DNA from 3 places in the Dehalobacter sp. DCM genome. Region 2 is predicted to be linked to each of the others. Evidence: riboswitches for the same ligand, from Rfam matches in the RefSeq annotation. Region 2 holds a riboswitch; each other region holds the start of a gene.
The links. A riboswitch is a leader RNA that binds a small molecule or an ion and turns the genes downstream of it on or off. The one in region 2 is predicted to bind cyclic di-GMP.

Region 1 (6,785 bases), 1.4 Mb from region 2:
GCTTCGATTTGGTCTTTTTGACTTTTTAAATAATCGATATAGTCTTGATATTGCTGATTCATCTTATCAAAGCTCGGGTCGCTCTTATCCGCTGTCGTCTGCGCATCAGCCCATTGCTTTGTATACGCGTCGATTTCCTGGTCAATTTTGCTGCCGGCTGCCTCCAGTTTGGCGCTCTCCGCATCCAGTACCCCACCAATCAGCGCATCCTTTGCCGCAGCATCTGCGGCCATTTTCTCGGCGGCTGCCTGCGCCGCCTGAGCCGCTGCAGCCATGGCACCCTCTAATTCGGCGTCTCCGCCTCCTCCGCCGCCACCGTCCTCTTCATCCACTTTGTCGCTTTCCTCAACCCTGCTGCAATCACATTGAAATACAGCAAGTCCCACCAAAACGGCAGCGACAGCATCGCCAAGCGACGCGCCAAAACTGGTACTGCTTGAATTGGTAACAAACTCAGTTCGTATTTTCAATCTTTTTCCCTCCTCGTATCATCCCGCATAGGACGATTTCAGGTACAACCGGACATCCGCCAAGGCAATAGCCCTTCAGACTGCAGTCCGGACAACTATTTCTCATTATCTTTCGAAATTCATCAAATTCCTTGCTATTCCAGGCTTCCAGCAATGTATGGCGACGCAAGTCAACCTTCCAGCGCTGCTGCTGGTCAAAGCTGCAGGGCAGCATCTGCATATCCGGCGTAACATAAGCGCTGAACCGTCCGCCTTCACATGGCTCGATGCTGGCCGGATGGACTTTCCAAGCCATATTCAGAAGTCCCGGTACACAACAGCTGTCGAATCCGGCGATTCGGCAGTTTTCTGCGTCATTGAACAAGCCGAAAAAGTAACGCACCTTTGGATTCAGGATATCCAATACATTGTCTTGCCGCCCCAGTCCCACCGGTTTGTGCAGCAGGAAGATGATTCTTCCGATCCCCTTGGGGATTCTTTTTTGTTCAATGAGCGCAATCGCTTCATCCAGTGACTGATTGCTCAGTACATAATGAATATTGGTGTGAACACCTTCATCCAGTAAGGCAGCGATAGCCTTTAGCGTATATTCTGAACGATACCAACTGACTGCGGCGGCTCCGCAATATTCAGCGATCAGGCGTGCCTTGACCGAAGTGAGCCCGAGCCCGGATGTTGTCATATTCGGAACGACCCCAGCCTCGCGTGTACTGACCAGGATTGCTTCAAAATCGTCATGCATGTCCGGATCTCCTCTGCCTCCGAGAGCAATCTGACATACATGGCCTTCACACTGCCGGATTATCGCTTTGTAATCCAATAAAGACATGTTCGGCTCGTGTTTATGCCATCCATCCTGATAGCACTGAACGCCCGACTGCACGCACAGACCGCTGCCGCCATGATCACAATGGCCCATGATGCCAATGTCCAGCAGATGAGGCATTTCCGCCATAAAGGGTTCTTCCCCGGTATCTTCACCGTTCTCGTTCAAAACATTGCTGCGAATATATAAGCCGGTATCCGCGTCAAATTGTGTTTCAAAGCCGTATGTCCGATCTTTAAATTTACGCATCGGCTTGTTTGGATTTCATGACCACTATCAGTACTAAGCCGGCGACCACGGCAATCGCCCCCAGGATATACCCTATATTCTCTCCCAACGGCTTTCTCAGAACGGCAAGCAGAATACTGCTCAGAAAGCCAAGCGTCAGTCCGCTGAGCGCTACATAAATATGATGATTGCGTACTGGGCTTGGTTTACGCAGCAAGACAAACAGATCATTCATAACGACGCGTCCGGTCATAAACGGAATACTACGCGGTCCATCACCAAGCGCTTTCATTATGGCAAATGCAATAGCCAGTGAAACCGCGATTTTATCAATCGCATTGTTCCGTGTCAGAAAATTAGAGATCATCGCAGCAAGACCGGCGAATAGGATCAGAATGCCGAGACTGCGTGCCCCGACTTCCGCCCAATTTTTTTGCAAATCAGGTATCAGCGATGTAAAATTTGTTTTTACTTTACGGAAGCCCTCTCGCCGTACGCGCCGGACTAAAGGGACGATGACGCGAAGAACGACAGTGGCATAGATGGCTTTCCCGATAAAATTATTGTAAGAAGCCGTCAGAAAGACCAAAACCAGTATGATCTTATCCAGGAACATCCACAGCGGCGCCAATGCAGGTGCCGCAGCCATCATCTTATACGCGCTGAACGTTCCTAATCCCGTCCATATTACAAGAATAATCGGTATCATCCACCCGTATTTCCGTAATATCGGCGGCAGAGATTGGGCAACATTATGCAGTCCAAGTTTCAGCAGATTTATTGTCGATCGGGGATCTCCCACCTCCAGTCCCTGGAGCTCCATACGCCGTTCTTTCTTCTTTTTTTGTGTCAGATCAGAACCATTATATCCCTGAGGCCGGGGTACAGGTTCAGGTGCAGGATCACTAAGAATCCTTAGTGGTATTGCCGGTGGCGGTAGTATTACCGTAACATCGGTTTCGTTGGACACATTCTCTCCTCCATTCGTAACTAATCATCAATAAACCCTACGTCATTTTGAGCCACAACCATCAAATTCGAATATTTTTCTCTAAAAAACATTTAATTCCTTCATGTAAACTTGTATCCGCGAGCATTTGTCATTGACATATGCAGGCGAACGATGCCGCAAATGGATTGACAATCGTCGGAAAATTCAATAGAATTATTTCAACAATAAATGTTTCGAAATGAATATATATTTATGACGACAAGAGCACACCAGCTGAAAGGCTGGGCCGCAAAGTCATGGGTCTAAAGCATTTATGCCAGGATTGCCAGACTGCCGAACCATAGAGAGCATTAAACAAGCATCTATGATTCATTGATCGCTTGTTTTTTTGTTTTATTCTTTTAAGAAATGGAAGTGAAATGTTGATGCCGCGCGGCTTAAGAATCTTTCTTTGTATAACAGCTTCCCTGATCCTAGTCCTTTCATCACAGATACCTGCTTTGGGCAACACGGAAGAGACCACCATCCGTGTCTCCGGGCAAGATCGCTATGCAACCGCTGCCGCGATCGCCCATACCGGCTGGACACAATCGGATTATGCAATTATTGTCAGTGGCGATAATTACCCGGATGCTTTGGTTTCTGCTGTAACAGCTAAACAGTTCAATGCACCGATCTTGCTCGCAACAAAAAAATCCCTGCCGTCAGCGACCAAACAAACCTTAACTGATCTTCAAGTGAAATGTGTGATTCTTATCGGCGGGACTGCTGTCTTATCGAATACGCTTCAGTTGGAATTACAGAAGATGGGAATAACTGTAACCCGTTGGGCTGGCCCTGACAGGTATGCGACCTCCGTTGTCGTAGCCAGTCAATCCGTTAATACGTCAGAAATTTTTATCACATCAGGCGATGGCTTTACGGATGCCCTTTCGGTATCTTCCATCGCCGCCTGCAAAAACGTACCGATAATTTTAGTCTCAAAAGACCGTATCTCACCGGAAGCAGAAGCATATATCCAATCTCATCCGATTACCAATACGTATGTGATCGGTGATACCGATATTATCAGCGATAATGTCGCTCAAATGTTCCCAAATCCGGAACGGATCACCGGGGTAAATAAATATGATCGAAACATTGCCGTCATCAACCGCTTCGGCTGTGACGTACCTGGACCTAACGTCATGATCGCGACCGGTGAGGACTACGCAGACGCTTTGTCCGGATCAGCCTATGCCGCAAAGACGAACTCGCCGATTGTTCTTGTCAGTTCAACCCTATCCGCTTCGACCCGCTCGTATTTTGATTCCAACACCTCGGGGAAAACGCTCTGCATTCTGGGCGGCGAGTCCGCAATAAGCAATTCCACCATTGATAAACTAATCTCTGAAAATGGATATCGTTATTCGAATAATCGTCGCAGCATGAAACATTCCCGTGAATGGGACAACACCTCAGACTTTTATCCCGAGGAATCTTCCGATCCGCTGCTTGATCTGGGATATACAGAAGAAAAATACATCCTGGTCTTTGGTTCTCTAAGCAATCCGGTCTATCCAAGTGCCACTGAGTCCGTTCAGCATATGACGACGATTTCTGTCGATGTCTGGCTATTGAAAGCAAGCGGTGAAAAGTACTCAGGAAAACGCACATTGACCGTCAATAAGGCTATTGCCGACCGGATTCAGTCAGTATTCAAAGAAATCTATGAAGGCCCGGAAAAATTTCCAATTTATAGCGTTCAGGGATATGCCTGGCGCCCGGAACCGACCTCGGAGCACCGCTGGGGACTGGCCGTTGATATCAACCCGAATGAGAATTATATGATTACCAACACCGGCGTTATCAAGGCTGGATCTTTCTGGAAACCGGGAATAAGTCCATACTCAATTCCATTAAACGGCGACGTTGTAAACGCTTTCAATAAATACGGCTTTACCTGGGGCGGAAACGCCTGGCACTCGTCAAATGATTATATGCACTTTTCCTATCTGGGGAGATAAAATCTACTCTACTCTACTCTAAAAACAATTTGTAACATTTTAACGTAACCGTCAAATAAGCAGGTGTATAGAAATAGAGCAAAGAACAGTGTAAACTGAAATCTTTGCTCTATTTGCAGACAGCTTGAATTTTGGGATTCCACGAATATCATTGGCAGGGCATCATCGAAGTATCTCGAAGATGTGACCAGCAATTACAGTGTTTTATGGCTATTTACTTATTTTTTTACTTAAATAAATCCTCAATAATAGATTGTGGAATCGCGCCCGTACCACCACAGATGATTGCATCCGTATACGCTTGAGAGTCCAAATATTCCTCAATCAGCTGCATTTCTCCTCCTACGAGAAGTACCGGAGAGTTATAATGAGCAGCCAAGGTCGTGCCGGAAAGCGCATCCGGGAAGTCCGTTCCGGTTGCCAGCAATACCTTTTTTGTATCAAGGTTAAAGTATTTGGCAATATTCAGCGCTGTCAGATAACGGTTCTGACCTTGGATCCGAATCGCTGAGCCAGAAGACAAGCCCGTTAGCTGCTGAAGCTTCTGAGCCAAGGCTTCGGAGACTGCGCCGCTGCCGCCTATGAAATAGATTTTACCCGGCGCAAGGTTTTTTAAATAATCAAGGGAGGCCTGATTAAGAGAATCCTTGCCGCTGAGCAGAACAGGATAGCCGAGCGAGGCTGCAATGGAGCTGATGCTCAAAGCATCCGGGAAATTTTCTCCGGTAGTAATAAATACAGGAGTCCCCTTCGCAACATTGAGTTTCTTGAGTATTTCCAGATTGGTCAGATATCGATCCTGGCCGGAGATCCTTTGGATATTCTTTACCCCCATCTCCCTCAGGGCAGCGAGAAGTTTTTCGGATACTGCGCCCTGTCCGCCCAAAATATAGAGCGTACCGTTTTCGGTCAGATGTGTCCTAATATAGTTGAGTACTTCCTGACTGTCCTGCGCTGAATTGCCTCCCAGTAGAATCGGCGCATCCAGCAGGTTGGCCAGGGAGCTTCCTGATAAGGCGTCGGGGAAATTGAATCCGGTGGCCAGAATACAATGATTAATAGGGCCGCTATAGAGGCTTTCGGCAATGGATACTGAGGTAGCAAAACGGTCCGAACCGCTTAGCCTCTGGGTAACTACATTAACCCTTGACTCAGGAAAGATATTGGGTGAAGTCGGTTGTTTCCAAAATACAGCAGACAATTCCGGATAATTGCCGGAAGCTTGCAGCCATGTATAAAGCGTTTGATCAGAGACTGCATTTAAAGCACTATTTAATGTATCTCGGAAACCTGTTGCTTTCATTGCGGCATCAATCATTTTTCCGGTCGTCGCTGTAGAATTGTCGCTGCCTGCTTGAGCCCCTGCACCGCAGGTATCAAGCCAATAGGAATCCGAAATCGTGCTTGCGCCTTCGGTTTGACCTGAGATACCGCCGATTTCAGCAGTCCCGCCCGCTGCCGGTGTTGCATCAACGCTTCCAGCATTATAACAAACAGATATGTTGGAACTGTATTGTGTTTGTCCCGCAATACCGCCTGCACGGTTGTTGCTGCTGCCTGTTGCAGAGATATCACTGCCTTCAGTGCTATAGCAGTTAATAATGGAGGCATTTTCGCTTAAATTCCCAGCTATGCCTCCTGCACAAGCCCTTGTTGTGCTACCCGAACTTGGAATTGTCGTGGCTAGGATATTACCGCCTTTATAGCTGGAATTTTTGATGACTCCATCACGCGCATAACCGACAATACCACCTGCAAACGATGAAATCCCATTATTCAGAATCGTAACTTGTGCAATAGCCGTAACGTTGCCGGTAAAGGAACAATTATCTATTACAGGCCTGCTGCCGCCTGAACTGAACATTGAAGCAGCAATGCCGCCTGTCATCGAACTTGTTGCATACCAGTTAACTTGATAGATGACGTTGCCTGATACATCGAGGTTCTTAATAGCTGCATCGCCGACAAGTGCGCCGAACAGTCCTCCTGACTTATTCGTCGTAAATGCAAACTGGTTGACATTTAGGTTGGTAATAGAATGTCCATTTCCATTATAAACCCCTGTGAAAGGAGTATCATAAGTAAGCCCGATAGGTGTCCAGTCAATGCCTGTCAGATCTATATCCGCTGTTTGGATGAAGTTATAACTCAAGTGGTCGTTAACATGAGCCAATTGTTTAGCCGTACTGACATGATAATAAATCTCACCGTCAATTTCGGTATATTCATTGAATCCGCCGTCATCTACTGAAGTAAAGCAACCTGGAATCAGGCAGTTCTTGATTTTTACTTTTGCCGTGCTG
Region 2 (6,785 bases):
TGAAGAAGAAATCATCCGGCGCCATGCCGCCTGTGAAGAAATGCCGGAAGAACCAAAAGCTCCTGAGTCCGGATCAGGCGGAATGCTTCATACGCCGGGACCAACGATCAATCTTGACCCTTTTATTCAAAAACAGGAATCTACAAGGGGGTGACGCTATGGGGTACTTTACCTCGCTTTATTCCTCCGAACTGCCACACCGTGCAAGAGCCGTCTATATGTATCTTTCCGACCGCTCCGACAAGGAAGGTAAATGCTATCCGGCAATTGGTACCATCGCCAGGGAGCTGAAGCTGTCCCGGAGTACCGTCAAGCGCGCCCTTGCTGACTTGGAAAAGAGCGGATATCTCCGCAAGGAACAGCGTTGGCGGGAAAACGGCGGAAAGAGCAGCAACATGTTCTATCTGAAAAAGTTAGATAGCAGTTGATTGAAGAAAAATATATTTTTACACCAAGGGAAAAGTCCGTCCATTTTGTGAACCATGGAAGGGTTCATGGTGAACCATGAAGGCGAACCTCTCACTCTAAGAGTGTTCAACAGCAGAAAAAGAACAAGAAGGACGAACTATTTCAGACCTTGGGTTATTGTAATGGGCGTAAGTAAGCCGGTGTCCGGATGTATGGTGATGATCCCTCTGTTTTTATTTTTGGCATAAGCAATGAGGTGGCTTACAGGTTCCATCCGGTATATGAGCGGATCATCATCATAGACCGCGAGTACAAAATTGGAGCGGTTAACAAGATATTTATTGCACAATAGATAACAGTCATGTTCGTAATGAGTGCAAAGCGTGTATTCGGAGGTGCTTCTCTCTGCAATCGAGAAATAGCGATTTCTAAGCTGGGGCGTCCATTTCGTGGCCTGTTCCTCATAAGGCAGCACGCAATGAAGCTGAATATCGGAACCCCGACGCTGAAGTCCAAGGACTAGCTCCGCACCCCACATAGGGGCGCCCGGCTCACAATTCGAATAAAAAGCAGTGACTCCGTTTTGGTATAGAGCCAGGATTTGCATCAGCAGGGTTGCTTTGATTTGTTGACACAGATAGTCCTCCTCATCGTACCCGAAAGGGAAACGTAATGGATTATGCCCTGCAAACGCGCAAGCTAACGTATTCATTTTTTCACTCCCGTTTTAATTATGTGGTCATAATGTGCATAAAGGCTATTCCATTATATGCCAACTGTGCATACAATACAAGTAATCAGTTAAAATAAGGACGGTGAGTTTATGGAACTGGACTATAAGGCTATCGGGCAGAGGATAAAAGACGCGAGAGCCCGAATCGGTATGAGCCAGGAGCGGCTGGCAGAACTGGCCGGACTTTCGATGACGCATATGAGTCACATCGAAACCGGTAACACAAAGGTCAGCCTTCCGGCATTGGTACAGGTCGCAAACGCATTGAACGTATCGCTGGATGACTTGGTGTGTGACAGCCTTGATAAGGCAAAGAAAATTTTTGAGAATGAAATTACACAGACGGTTCAGGACTGCAGTGAACAAGAGGTTCGAGTTATTGCCGACACGATTATTGCCCTGAAAAGCTCTTTGAGGAAACGCAGCCGATAATACAGTAAAAATCTCAGGCAGCTTCTGACGAAAGCTTCCTGAGATTTTATTTGCCTGAAGGTATTCTTTTAGTGCCTGACTTGCGAATGCAGTTCATAATGCGACTTTGTTTCTGCCTTTCTTTTTTGCTTGGTAGAGTTTTTTGTCCATAAGCTCCACCACCTGATCGACTGTATGGACGCCGCTAGTTTTATCTATGGTTTGTACGCCAAAGCTGCAGGTAATCTTTATGTGAATATCATTGATATAAAAACGTTTACTCTCCACTGAATGGCGCAGGCGGTTTGCTATTTTCACGACCGTATTTCGGCTGAGCTCTGGCAGACAAACCAGTAGTTCATCCCCGCCATAACGGGCCACCCATCCATCCTTCTTTCGGATATGCCGGAGAAATACACATGCGATTTGTTTCAGGATGTGATCGCCGGCAATATGTCCATACTGGTCATTGACTTTTTTGAAGAAGTCGATATCCGCATATATAAACGAAATAGGATCACTGTTTCGGAAAGTTCGTTCTAAATCGATTGGAAGCTGTTCGTCAATATACCTGCGGTTATATAAATTTGTCAGAGGGTCTGTGATTGCTAATTTTTGCATATGCTCAAGCGAGGTCGAGCCGGTTCTCATGTCACCGAGATGAATAAGCTCCAGACAGCAAGTCTGACCGCCGATAGTAATCGGTATGCTGGTGACGATTTCAAGCAGGCCGTCATTTTCTCTGATAGAGAATGTTGCTTCATGAAATCCCTCGAATGAGACGGGAGCTTCCTTGGGGTTATCGGTTTCCTCGCTTTCATAAAGCATTTGCTTATGGCTGCCATCCCAAATTCGAGTAACAGGATAATATTTTTGTAGCATCCCTATGGATGCCACTGCTTGCGTTAAACTATCAAATATCATACTTATCGATTCCTTTTATAAAATACTGATGTCAAGAATATAAACAGTGTTGCAAAAACGTCCTGATTCTTGAAATAAGAATTTTCTTGTGTCTGTCAGCAGGTTTAAAGTCCTGCTGAATTGCCGATTTATCCTCATATGGAAGGATCATATGTGAAGGGCGGTGCTGCCGCAAGAACAGTATGAATTCATCCATTGGCAAAGTGCGTTCAAATCGTAACGGGATCTTATACGTTCTGCAGTAGTCAGAGATCAGAGAATCCAACATCGCCCACTGCACCGTGATGACCGGGAGCCTCCGATTTCTACACTCTTCTATTATGCCATAATTCTGCCGGTTTTTTAAGTATCCTGCAATAATGAGAAAATCAATACGCTCATCGCAGAATATCAATGTCTGCTCCTTAGATGTTGTCAGAGCAACGACCTGAACCCCGGTTGAAGTCATATAATCTGCTAATTCTTGGGCTTTCTCCATTAATCGATCCGATAAAATCAAAACACGGATAGAGGAAGTATTTTTCACTTCGATTTTCATAGCTTATTCGCCTCCTTTCGTAGGAGCTTACTCCGCTGCGTATAAGTTTGCCAACTTTATAGTATTCTATGAGTATGCATTTTAATATACTTTACGTTAATTTTCAAGTTAAACTGTATTCTTTAAGATTACTATAAAGGAGGCTTAAAGCATATTATGTTGAATCGAAAAGAATTTGGGGCTGCCATCCGCAATGCCCGGTTAGAAAATAAGTTAACCCAGGAAAAACTGGCGGAAATGCTTGGAGTAACGCCTGTCCATGTCAAGCAATTAGAATCAGGAAGCAGAATGCCGTCGTTAGAGCTTCTCCACAATATTGCCGTCACGCTGAATTTCTCAGTAGATGGGGCATTCTTTCCGGCAGATGTAAAGAACACGGAAATGCTGGACAAACTCGAACGGATACTTAATCTATGTACATCACATGATTTGCGTGTGGTTTATGCCACAGCCATTGCATTAACCGACAAAGACATGGAGAACTCAATCTAACCGGGAGTTACATCGCTAGTTTTTCTTCCTTCTCTTGGAAACTAAGGAAGCAATTCCGACAACAGCTAGAGCTCCAAGTAAGACCAGAATAATGATCAGCTTCTCTTCTGGAGTTGCCTGAAGAAAATCAGAACCCAGCATATGGTCCTCTCCTTTCTCGATGTTTGTATTGTCTGCAACGGCATATTCCGTTGCGGTTTATTGCACTGTCTTATTCTTGGACTCTATTGGAAATCCAATGGCAGAGCAACAAGCAAATATGTCATCATCCAAGGATATTCGATGAATTCACTTATAATAGTGTAAAATTTCATATTATGTATGATTGTAACATATATCTTTAGACTACTACAAGCATAACAACATATATGCGTGGACTAGTCGCCTCAAATTATCACTTATGATGTTTTTGGAGGTGATTACAGTGTCGACGCATGAATATGAGAAATATGTACGTGACCGCATTACGCAGTTAAGATTGCAAAAAGGGATATCGGAATATAAGTTGAGTTATGACCTGGGGCACAGCAGAGGCTATATTTACAATATCACGTCTGGAAAATCACTTCCACCGTTAACTGAGCTTTTCTCAATTTGCGAGTATTTTGATATCACTCCGGCGGAGTTTTTTGATGACAGGATATCCAATCCGGAATTGATCCAAAAAGCTGTAGAAGGGCTGAAAACGCTGAGCGACAGCGACATGCTATTGATTTTAAACCACATAAACCGATTGCAACAGAAATAAAACGACAGCCACTTACCGATTTCGCCGGTAGGTGGTTTTTTTGTGCCTTAAGCGTACAACACGGCATTAATATTTACTATTTTTTACATTTAAATTGTTGAATTTTATTTAAAAGTGGCATATAATGGTATTGGTAATTATACACATATTTGATATAAAAGTTCAAGTGGGCGAATTATACAGAAAAGAGGTGTTTTGAAGAGCTAGACTTTACTGCACCGTTAGACATACATTTAGGATACTTGGCCCCCTTTTCTTATGCGAGAACTTAATAAAAATTAAATCGAATAGTGCTAAGAGCAAACCTGCCTAAAGGTAGGGACGCAAAGCCATAGGATCTAAGGTGCTTATGAAGCGCTAAGACAGCCTGGCTGCCGGAAGCTGTAACAGAAGCCTGCCCATCCATGGGTAGGTTTTTGTGTTTTTTTGTACAGCTTTTGTCCAATTGTTTTGGAGATACTGGTGTCCCTGCTTTCGCTTGCGGTTTCTTATGGCGAAAGAAAGGACTAGGGATATGACCAGAGATACGCAACTTTTTTTGGTGTTGAAATAAAGACTACGGATTAAATTCTTTAGCCCCCCTCCAAGTTAAAAATGATACAAAAAAGTCCCCAATTTGTGACTTGCAAATTGTGGACTTTTTTTATTCGACACAATTCTACCGTTATCGACCTGAAGGTTACTTTTTCTTCTCTGTAAACACAAACAGTCAAAGTGCGGTCTGTATGCCACACTGCCGTTCACCGCCGCTTGTTCTTCGTTTCCGGATTTCAAAAATCACGAAATGGAGGACAAGCCTTATGGAAGAAGGCAAAAAACGGACCGATTACAGGAAGCTATACCCTAACATGAAAGAAGAAATCTATGAGGTACTGGAGCAATCTGACCGGAAGATCAAGTACAGTAGATATGATCTGAAAACAGAACGATGCAGCATCGACTATGAGAAAGGAACGGTTACATACATTCCAAGCCGCGAAGATTCCCTCGATAGGCTTGAAGAACAGAATTACCAGTTTTCAGACCAGAGCGAAAGCGTGGAAGATCGTGCAATCAAAGACACCATGATAACTGATATGAAGTCTTGCATAGAGCGGCTTTCAATGGAGGATCAAACTTTAATTTCCTATATCTTTTTCAATGGGGGTACCCAGCAAGGTTATGGGGAATTGATTGGCATGACGCAACGTGGCGTTGGTAAACGTCAGGAAAAAATCCTTGAAAAGCTCAGAAAGATGATGGGCATAGATATTTAAAAAATTTTAAAATTTTAGTTCTGAACCCTCTCACTTAACGGCCAATTAAGTGAGGGGGTTTTTTCTATCCCTCTTTCGCTCTTTGAAAATTTCATATCCGACAGCATAAATACATGATCTGTCCGGCCGTGATGAGCGGCAGCGACATTGATGGGCGCGCCAAGACTACCTGCGGATGGGTGACAGACATCCGTCGAACCGATGGCATCGAAGGCGACGAGCGGCAAGGCCCGGTCAAAAAACGGTCTATGGTGGACCGTATCGCCATGAAACGGACAGTGTTAAAGCTACTTCTGCCCAGCCACAGACTCAAGCAATGGGGGCAGCTCGGTGAGAACCACGGAGAGGTGAAATCCCTATGAGGCTTGCTGACCACAAGCCGTTTTATGCTGCCGCCCTAGCTTCGGGAAGTAGTGTCGAATAGAAGCAGCCAAATGAAGAACAAGAGATCGTTTGATCTTAGAAACTACGCGGCAGGATTTTTAATGCTCTTTTCCCATCCTGCCGCGTCCTTGTAAGATTAAATACCAACGAGGAGGTAATGTTATGAGCAACAAATCACTGAGTGAATTGCTGGAAAAAGATCTGGCCGTCGGCTATGTATATGGTTATGACGGAACGCGTCAGGTCTTTTATTTCGAGAACTCCCCTGCAAACATTGCAAATTTTATCATGCTTCATAGCGAAAACACAGATAAAATCGTTCTGACAGATCAGGTAGACAGACTAATCTTAAATACCTTTGGAGAGTTCATCAACCAGTGCCCCGATCAAGCATTCCTGCAGGAAGTCCTGAGAGAGCTGGTACCCATGCAGATGGGGGAAAAAGAGCCATCTGAGATACTGACCGCCAACGAAGATGAATTTACGAAGCTTTTGTATGAAGAAGATCAACAAGTAACGGAAGCCGAGCTGCGGATGTTGTAGCTCCGGCTTTTAATTAAATACGGAACGGAGGTCTTTATGAAAGAACAATTACGTGCTTGGCTCTATTGCCGGATTGATGCTCCGGAAGATACACATGGCACCTTGAAAAGTCAGAAGGAAGAACTCTATGATTATGCGGAGCAGATGGGCTTTACCGTCGACGGCTACGCCGAAGATTTGGGTAATGGTCTGAATTTAAACCGTCCTGGTCTTCTGGAGATCGAGAAGGCCGCAAGCGAAAATCAAATGGATGTATTGGTCGTGAAAAGGCTTGACCGTATCGGACGGGATACAGCACAAGTGCTCGAATTTCTCCGGGGACTAGACCAGTTGGGCATTGCGATTTAT
Region 3 (6,785 bases), 1.4 Mb from region 2:
CAAAAGGATCAAAAAAATATCGCCCAAGGCATCAATCTGCTGCTTGTTGCGCTGTCGCTGGAAAGAGTAGCGGACCATGTAACCAACCTGGGTGAATGGACGATCTATCTGGCAACAGGAAAAAGAAGAGATCTCAACGATGATCAGTTTTAATACTAAATGAATCGTATTGAAAGGATGCATGAAGTAATGAAAAAGTTATTGATACTTATTCTTGCCGGGATTCTGGCCCTGTCTGTCAGTGGCTGCGGCAACAGCGGCACCGCCCAACAACAGGCGACGATTACCGTTGCGGGATCGACGTCGGTGCAGCCGATATCCGAAGCACTGGCCGAAGCATTTATGGAAAAAAATAAAGATATCAAGGTCAATGTCCAGGGCGGCGGCTCCGGAGCGGGAATCAAATCCGCTCAGGAAGGCACAGCTGATATCGGGTCATCCTCCCGGGAACTGAAGAGCGATGAAGCCGGGCTGACGGAAACGGTGATTTGTAAAGACGGTATTTTAGTGGCCGTCAATCCCCAAAACACCGTTTCTGATCTGACCTTGGAGCAAATTAAAAAGATCTATAGCGGCGATATCACCAATTGGAAAGAAGTCGGCGGAGCTGACCAGGCCATCAATATAGTTACCCGAGAAGCGGGATCCGGCACACGGGGCGCCTTTGAAGAACTGGTCATGGGAAAAGACACGGCCATCAGTGATAAAGCCGTGGTCCAGAATACCACCGGTGCGGTTCGTGCCGCTGTGGCCGGCGATGCCAACGCCATCGGCTATATATCCATGGCCAGCATTGACGACACAGTGAAAGTGATCACGGTAGAAGGCGTGGCGGGGAATGCAGAAAACGTGATTAACGGAACCTACAAAATCCAGCGTCCGTTTCTGTATTTGACAAAAGGAGAACCTGCCGGTGCAGTGAAAACCTTTATCGACTTTGTTTTATCGGAAGAAGGTCAAAGCATTATTGAGCAGGAAGGGTTGGTTCTGGTAAAATAAGGTTGAAGTGGAAAAGTAAGAAATCACATATGTCAAGATAATTCATGAATAATTAACTGGTATTACAAAAAAGTTTTGCCGCTGCACATGGTTTCTAAAACCCATATGTCAGCGGCTGATTTTTTCCCAAAATCGTATGTTTTAGTTCATAAGGTATACTGACCACGATGTATTTATGGTAACATAAATATATTGTATTGTAGTGTAAATGAAAAACAAACGGTTAGTTGTTCATTCCATTATCATATGAAAAGTCAATCTGATCCATGGTTTTGTCTGATTTCCTGTTTTTTCAATGTAGTCACAGGGAGGAAAGGGATGGAAAATTTTTTGGTAGAACATAAATGGTTGTTTTATGCTGTATTGTTTGTGATTGGACTGGTTATTGGACGGCTGGTCAAAAAGATAATTCAAATGACCATCGATGAAGAGAACGTACGGCTTAAGGCACCGCTAGTCGTTGAAATCTTCAATGCCCTTCTTTATTGTTTTGCAGTTTGGAAGTTTGGCGTATCGTTATATGCGCTGTGTACGATGCTCACAATATCGCTTCTTTTGATGGTTGCGTTTATTGACTTTAAAACAATGCTTATCCCCAATTGGAGTGTTTATGCGATTATGGTCCTTGGTATTGCGGCCATATTCCTGAACCACGATATTTCCTGGTGGGAGAAGATCATTGGCTTCTTCGCGGGCGGAGTTATTTTACTGCTCATATACATCCTTTCCGGCGGCGGGATCGGCGTCGGTGATATTAAACTCATGGCAGCCGCAGGATTTTTTATGGGATGGAAGCTGACGCTGTGGTCGCTCCTGGTGGGCTCCATTATCGGCGGGATCATTGGGGTGATCATTTTATTAACCGGCAAAGGAAAACTAAAAACAGCCATACCGTTCGGGCCGTTCTTAGTCATAGGGATATTGAGCAGCATCCTTTTTGGTGACATGATGATTGAGTGGTATTGGCATTTCATTATCCGATAAATATCGCTAAAAGGTATACTAAAGTATAATTATGTATGGTCTCTTGGTTTCATTTACTAAAAAAAGGATTGATTTTTGTCAAACTGTCGGATATTATTGGAATTAATTGAGAAAGTTTGTAATTGAAAATTTCCGAGATAACCTGGATAATTGAGTTGAGGATGAAAACATTTCCCTGGTAGAAAAAAATAAGAGACTAATTTTAGTGTGATGCGATGATATACAGTATGCAATGGTTACTCTGTACTGTATGGAGCGAGTAGTGAAACCGGCACACGGCATCTGATGCTGTGTGCTTTTATTTTTGGATGACGAAGCGGCGATGATTATGCAGGAGGGGAATATATCGCATGCTGGAAGTAAAAAAAGTAGTGAATGCGAAGTATCGCGCGATTACCGGTTACCGATACATATCCTGGTTTTTGACTTCGATGATCTACCTGATGGATTCGTCTGCAATTACGCTAAAATACTGCATTGCCGTTGTGGTTTCTCTTTTGGTTATTACCATCAGTATCAACAGTCTGTATCTCAAAAGTGAATCCAGAGTGGCAGTCGCGAGGGTAAATATTGCCGAAAGTCTGGTCATCGCCATCCTGATGATTTCCACCGGGGGATTGGACAGTCCATTTATCTGGTATGCCATTAATCCGATTTTCATTACATGTGCTTTTTTCAAAACGGTCTACTGTTTCGTTAATCTTGTCTTTTACCTCATCGTTGCGTCTGTGACCAGCTTGCTTTTGTTCAATCCGCAAGGTCTGGCACTTCCGGACCTGATCACAGAAAAGTGTTACATTATCCTGGTATTCGTCCTGATTGTTGCCGCTATCCGCATCTTGTTTACCATGATTCAGCATCTGGATGATCAGGCTAAGGCTTTCCATAAACAAAAAGAGGAACTTCTCGGTATGAACCTCAAACTGGAACAGGCCAATGCCAGCGCCAAGAATTCCATGGAACATATCATGTCCTTGTACCGGATTATTGAAGTTTTTGCAGCAAGGGAGAACGCCCGGGATATTCTCAAACATTTGGTGAAACTGGCCAATGATATTCTGCAAACAAAGTATGCCTTCATCTGGGTAGCTCCTTTCGGAGAAGACCCTGACAGTATGGTGACCGGCAGCGTCTTTGAACCAAATGAAGACTGTCTGAAAGAACATATTACTTCATGGTTTACAACCAATGAAGCGGATGCGCTTAACCCGGCCCGCCAGGTTATTGGTTTCCAGGGGGTTCACTACTTGCTGGTTTCGCTGAAATCCGTTTCCAGATTTTATGGTTATTTTGGCATTAAGTTGGTTGATAAGAATGAACCGGATCTGTATCAGGAACTCATCAAATTTTTGGCTGATATTATTACCATGGTTCTGGAAAGGAATCACTTCGAGAAAATATCGTCCCAGTTAATGATTCTGGAGGAACAAAACCGTATCGGCAATGAACTCCACGACAACGTCTCACAGCTGCTTTTCAGCATTGTCTATGGGATACATGCGCTGAACAGCAACTGGCCGAAAATGAACCGGGAAAATATCGAACAGCAGCTCAATGTGCTGGAACAAACGGCCAAGAATGTCAGTACGGAATTGCGCACTTCAATCTACGGATTGAGTACCCGTAAACGAGGGGAACGGGTTTTTGAAGAAAGTATTCAAAAGTATCTTTGTGATTTTTCCAGTCTGAATGACATCAAGGTCCTCTTTGATTTCCAGGGTGATGAGGAATTGTTGTCCTATCCTTTAAAGCAAGCCATGTTCCGGATTATCCGGGAAGGCTGCGGTAATGCCATCTGGCACGGGTGGTGCAGCGAACTGAAGCTGCACATTCAGGTCCGGATTGACATGTGTGAACTAATGATTCAGGATAACGGACATGGCTTTGATGTTGAGAAATTCCTCAAGGATAAAACCAGTAAGGGCTTGGGGCTGCATAACATGCAGATCCTGGCTCAGACCTTCAATGGGACGTTTGATCTGCGCAGTGAAATTACGATAGGAACAACTCTCATCATCCGGTTCCCGTTAAATATTGGATCTCTTCATTTTTTTAAGGAAGAGAGGGGAGTAGTAGCATGAAAATAATCATTGTCGATGATCATCCGCTCGTTCGTCAGGGATTAAATGCGGTAATCTCAACTGAAAACGATATGGTAGTCGCCGGAGAGGCTTCAAATGCCGAGGAAGCAATCGAGCTCATCCGTTCCCTCCAGCCGGATATGGCGTTGATTGATTTAAGGCTTGCGGATTCTTCCGGTTTGGATGTGATAAAAAAATGCAAAGAAATGGTGCCGCAATGTAAGTATGTTGTCTTGACGTCATCCGTCAATAAAGAGGACTTTCGTAATGCGGATCAAATTGGGGTAGATGGCTATATTCTAAAAGAGGCTTTCCCGGAAGAACTCATTTCCGCCATGCGGCTGATCCATCGGGGAAGAAAATATTATGATCCGTTAGCCATTGAGTTTATGATGAAAAACCAGTCCAACGACACGATCAACCAATTGACGTCACGGGAACTGGATGTTCTGCTTACCCTGAGCGAGGGTTTAAGTAATAAAGAGATTGCGAAAAAGTTAATTATTACAGAATTCACCGTCAAGAAACATATCAGTCAAATCCTGGCTAAACTGGAGCTTGCCGATAGGACACAGGCGGCGTTATATGCCAGAGACCACGGGTTGTGCAACAGCCGATAAGGAAAGGAGCGATTGGACTTGGCTTATAAAACACAAAAACGACATTCATTTGTCAGAACGTTCGTATTTATTACCTGTATTTTCACCCTCGGTTTGTCAGGAGTAAGTTATGCCTATTGGACCAATGGATTGGAGATTACCACGAAGGTTGGAACCGGTAGTCTGGATGTGTCTTTTTGCGACCCGGCCTCCGACAATAAAGAGGCGGAAGAAAACGGCGGTTTGCAGGTTACGTTCGATCAGGATAAAACGACTATGACCATTGCGGGAAATGTTGATCCTGGTTTTCTGGGCACGGTGGAATATGAATTCGCTAATAACGGAAGTATTCCTGTGAAATTAGCTCAGGCTTCGGAAACGTCGGATATCATCCAAAACCAACTGTCCTTTGTGGAAGGAAATCAGGTGGTATCCTTGGGCGACGGAGGATATCTGCTCAAACAAAACGGTTCGGGAACCGGTACAATTCAGATCGAGATCGCCGAAAGCACCGGAAGTGAAGAAGAATCGTCCACGACGTACCAGTTTGAAATGAAGATTCCGTATGATCAATGGACTTCAAATTAGCGTTATCACGATGATGGGGGCTTGTAAAGATGAAGGGGAAAATAGCGATAGTTGCACTATGTTTAATTGCCGGATGTCTGTTAACATCTGGTGGATATGGCTACTGGCAAAAGGATTTAACCATCAAGGGAATCATTACCGTTACTGAGCCGGAGAAGAAGGTGGAGAACGATGAGCTGCTGAAATCGAAAGCCGGCAACGTACCTGAAGGTATTGGAACAGGCGATCCCGGAGCAGGCGATCCCGGTGCAGGCGATCCCGGTACAGGCGATCCCGGTTCAGGCGATCCCGGAGCAGGCGGTCCCGGTGCAGGCGATCCCGGTGCAGGCGATCCCGGAGCAGGTGATCCCGGTGCAGGCGATCCCGGTGCGGGCGATCCCGGAGCAGGTGATCTCTTAACAGGTGATTTGGGATCAGGAGCCCTTGAAACCAAGTGATGAAAGAAATAAAGATTAATGAGATATTATTTCAGCGCCGACTAATTCTATTAGTAGGCCTCGTTTTTTTTATTTACCTTACAGATCAAACGCTGTTTAAGGCAGTAACAGGACAATCGGTGTATCATTATGTTTTCAGGCCCCTGCTATGGATCCTTGCAGGAGGTCTGATATTGCTGCTCCCTGCGGTGCGACCTGCTGGTAAGCGAAGAATCTGGGGTTCTTTGCGTATGTGGGCGTTTAACTTTGGCATCATTATGATTGCGGTACACGTAATGGCCGGGTTATTGGACGGTTTTGGCAAGAGTCCCTATGATTTATCACCAAAAGGGATACTGCTGAACCTGATTGTTGTCGGTTCTGCTTTATTCGGCAAAGAATTGGTCAGACACTATGTCATTAATAGTCTGACGAAAAAGGTAAATTATAAGGTCTTTTTTCTTGTGGCATTATTGATGACGGTTATTGTCTTTCCGATTACCAAGTATGCAGAGTTAAAGAACGTAGAGGATCTGGTACGGTTTATTGCCCAGTTTTTTGTACCGGAGCTTACGAAGAACTTACTGGCAACCTATCTTGTTTTTTATGGAGGGCCGGTACCATCAATCATATTTATGGGAATGGTGGATGTGTTCCAGTGGTTTTCTCCGATACTGCCCAATCTCAAATGGATCACTGCTGCCTTAGTGGGCATCCTTACACCTGTTTTCATGCTTTGTGCCATGGAAGGCATTTTGCGGAGGGAAAACAGGGTACGCAAACGTAAATATATGAGCGAAGAAGGCCTCTTGGGCTGGATTATTACCACGTTGATTTCCATCGGTATCATTTGGTTTACAGTTGGGGTTTTCCCGGTTTATCCCTCGGTGATCGCTACGGGCAGCATGATCCCAATGATTGACCCCGGCGATGTGATTATCGTTGATAAATCGGTTGACAGGATGAAAATGCCTGTTGGAACGGTAATTCAATTTCAAAGAGGAACAATATTAATCTCGCACCGTATTATTGAAGAAATCATTGCAAAGGACGGAACCAAGAGTTACCGGACAAAAGGTGACAATAACAATGCAGCTGACAGTCAGCTGGTAAAACCG

Region 1: another riboswitch for cyclic di-GMP. It lies ahead of LPY66_RS07585 (cell wall-binding repeat-containing protein); the one in region 2 lies ahead of LPY66_RS13915 (sigma-70 family RNA polymerase sigma factor).
Region 3: another riboswitch for cyclic di-GMP. It lies ahead of LPY66_RS07495 (sensor histidine kinase); the one in region 2 lies ahead of LPY66_RS13915 (sigma-70 family RNA polymerase sigma factor).

What each region holds. Positions count from the first base shown of each region.
Region 1 covers NZ_CP092282.1:1,609,945-1,616,729, reverse strand. The annotation lists gene LPY66_RS07600 (hypothetical protein) at 1-470, opposite strand, end outside; gene LPY66_RS07595 (radical SAM protein) at 454-1,545, opposite strand; gene LPY66_RS07590 (hypothetical protein) at 1,538-2,494, opposite strand; cyclic di-GMP riboswitch class I at 2,730-2,814, shown strand; gene LPY66_RS07585 (cell wall-binding repeat-containing protein) at 2,896-4,482, shown strand; gene LPY66_RS07580 (cell wall-binding repeat-containing protein) at 4,709-6,785, opposite strand, start outside.
Region 2 covers NZ_CP092282.1:3,011,084-3,017,868, reverse strand. The annotation lists gene LPY66_RS13960 (VirD4-like conjugal transfer protein, CD1115 family) at 1-154, shown strand, start outside; gene LPY66_RS13955 (helix-turn-helix domain-containing protein) at 159-428, shown strand; gene LPY66_RS13950 (SLOG family protein) at 566-1,120, opposite strand; gene LPY66_RS13945 (helix-turn-helix domain-containing protein) at 1,232-1,573, shown strand; gene LPY66_RS13940 (GGDEF domain-containing protein) at 1,667-2,476, opposite strand; gene LPY66_RS13935 (hypothetical protein) at 2,508-3,014, opposite strand; gene LPY66_RS13930 (helix-turn-helix domain-containing protein) at 3,171-3,506, shown strand; gene LPY66_RS13925 (LPXTG cell wall anchor domain-containing protein) at 3,522-3,647, opposite strand; gene LPY66_RS13920 (helix-turn-helix domain-containing protein) at 3,931-4,254, shown strand; cyclic di-GMP riboswitch class I at 4,543-4,633, shown strand; gene LPY66_RS13915 (sigma-70 family RNA polymerase sigma factor) at 5,055-5,510, shown strand; gene LPY66_RS13910 (hypothetical protein) at 5,602-5,778, opposite strand; gene LPY66_RS13905 (resolvase) at 6,057-6,437, shown strand; gene LPY66_RS13900 (recombinase family protein) at 6,474-6,785, shown strand, end outside.
Region 3 covers NZ_CP092282.1:1,586,781-1,593,565, forward strand. The annotation lists gene phoU (phosphate signaling complex protein PhoU) at 1-153, shown strand, start outside; gene LPY66_RS07485 (phosphate ABC transporter substrate-binding protein) at 190-999, shown strand; gene LPY66_RS07490 (prepilin peptidase) at 1,318-1,983, shown strand; cyclic di-GMP riboswitch class II at 2,183-2,266, shown strand; gene LPY66_RS07495 (sensor histidine kinase) at 2,334-4,064, shown strand; gene LPY66_RS07500 (response regulator) at 4,061-4,684, shown strand; gene LPY66_RS07505 (hypothetical protein) at 4,703-5,251, shown strand; gene LPY66_RS07510 (hypothetical protein) at 5,281-5,688, shown strand; gene LPY66_RS07515 (signal peptidase I) at 5,862-6,785, shown strand, end outside.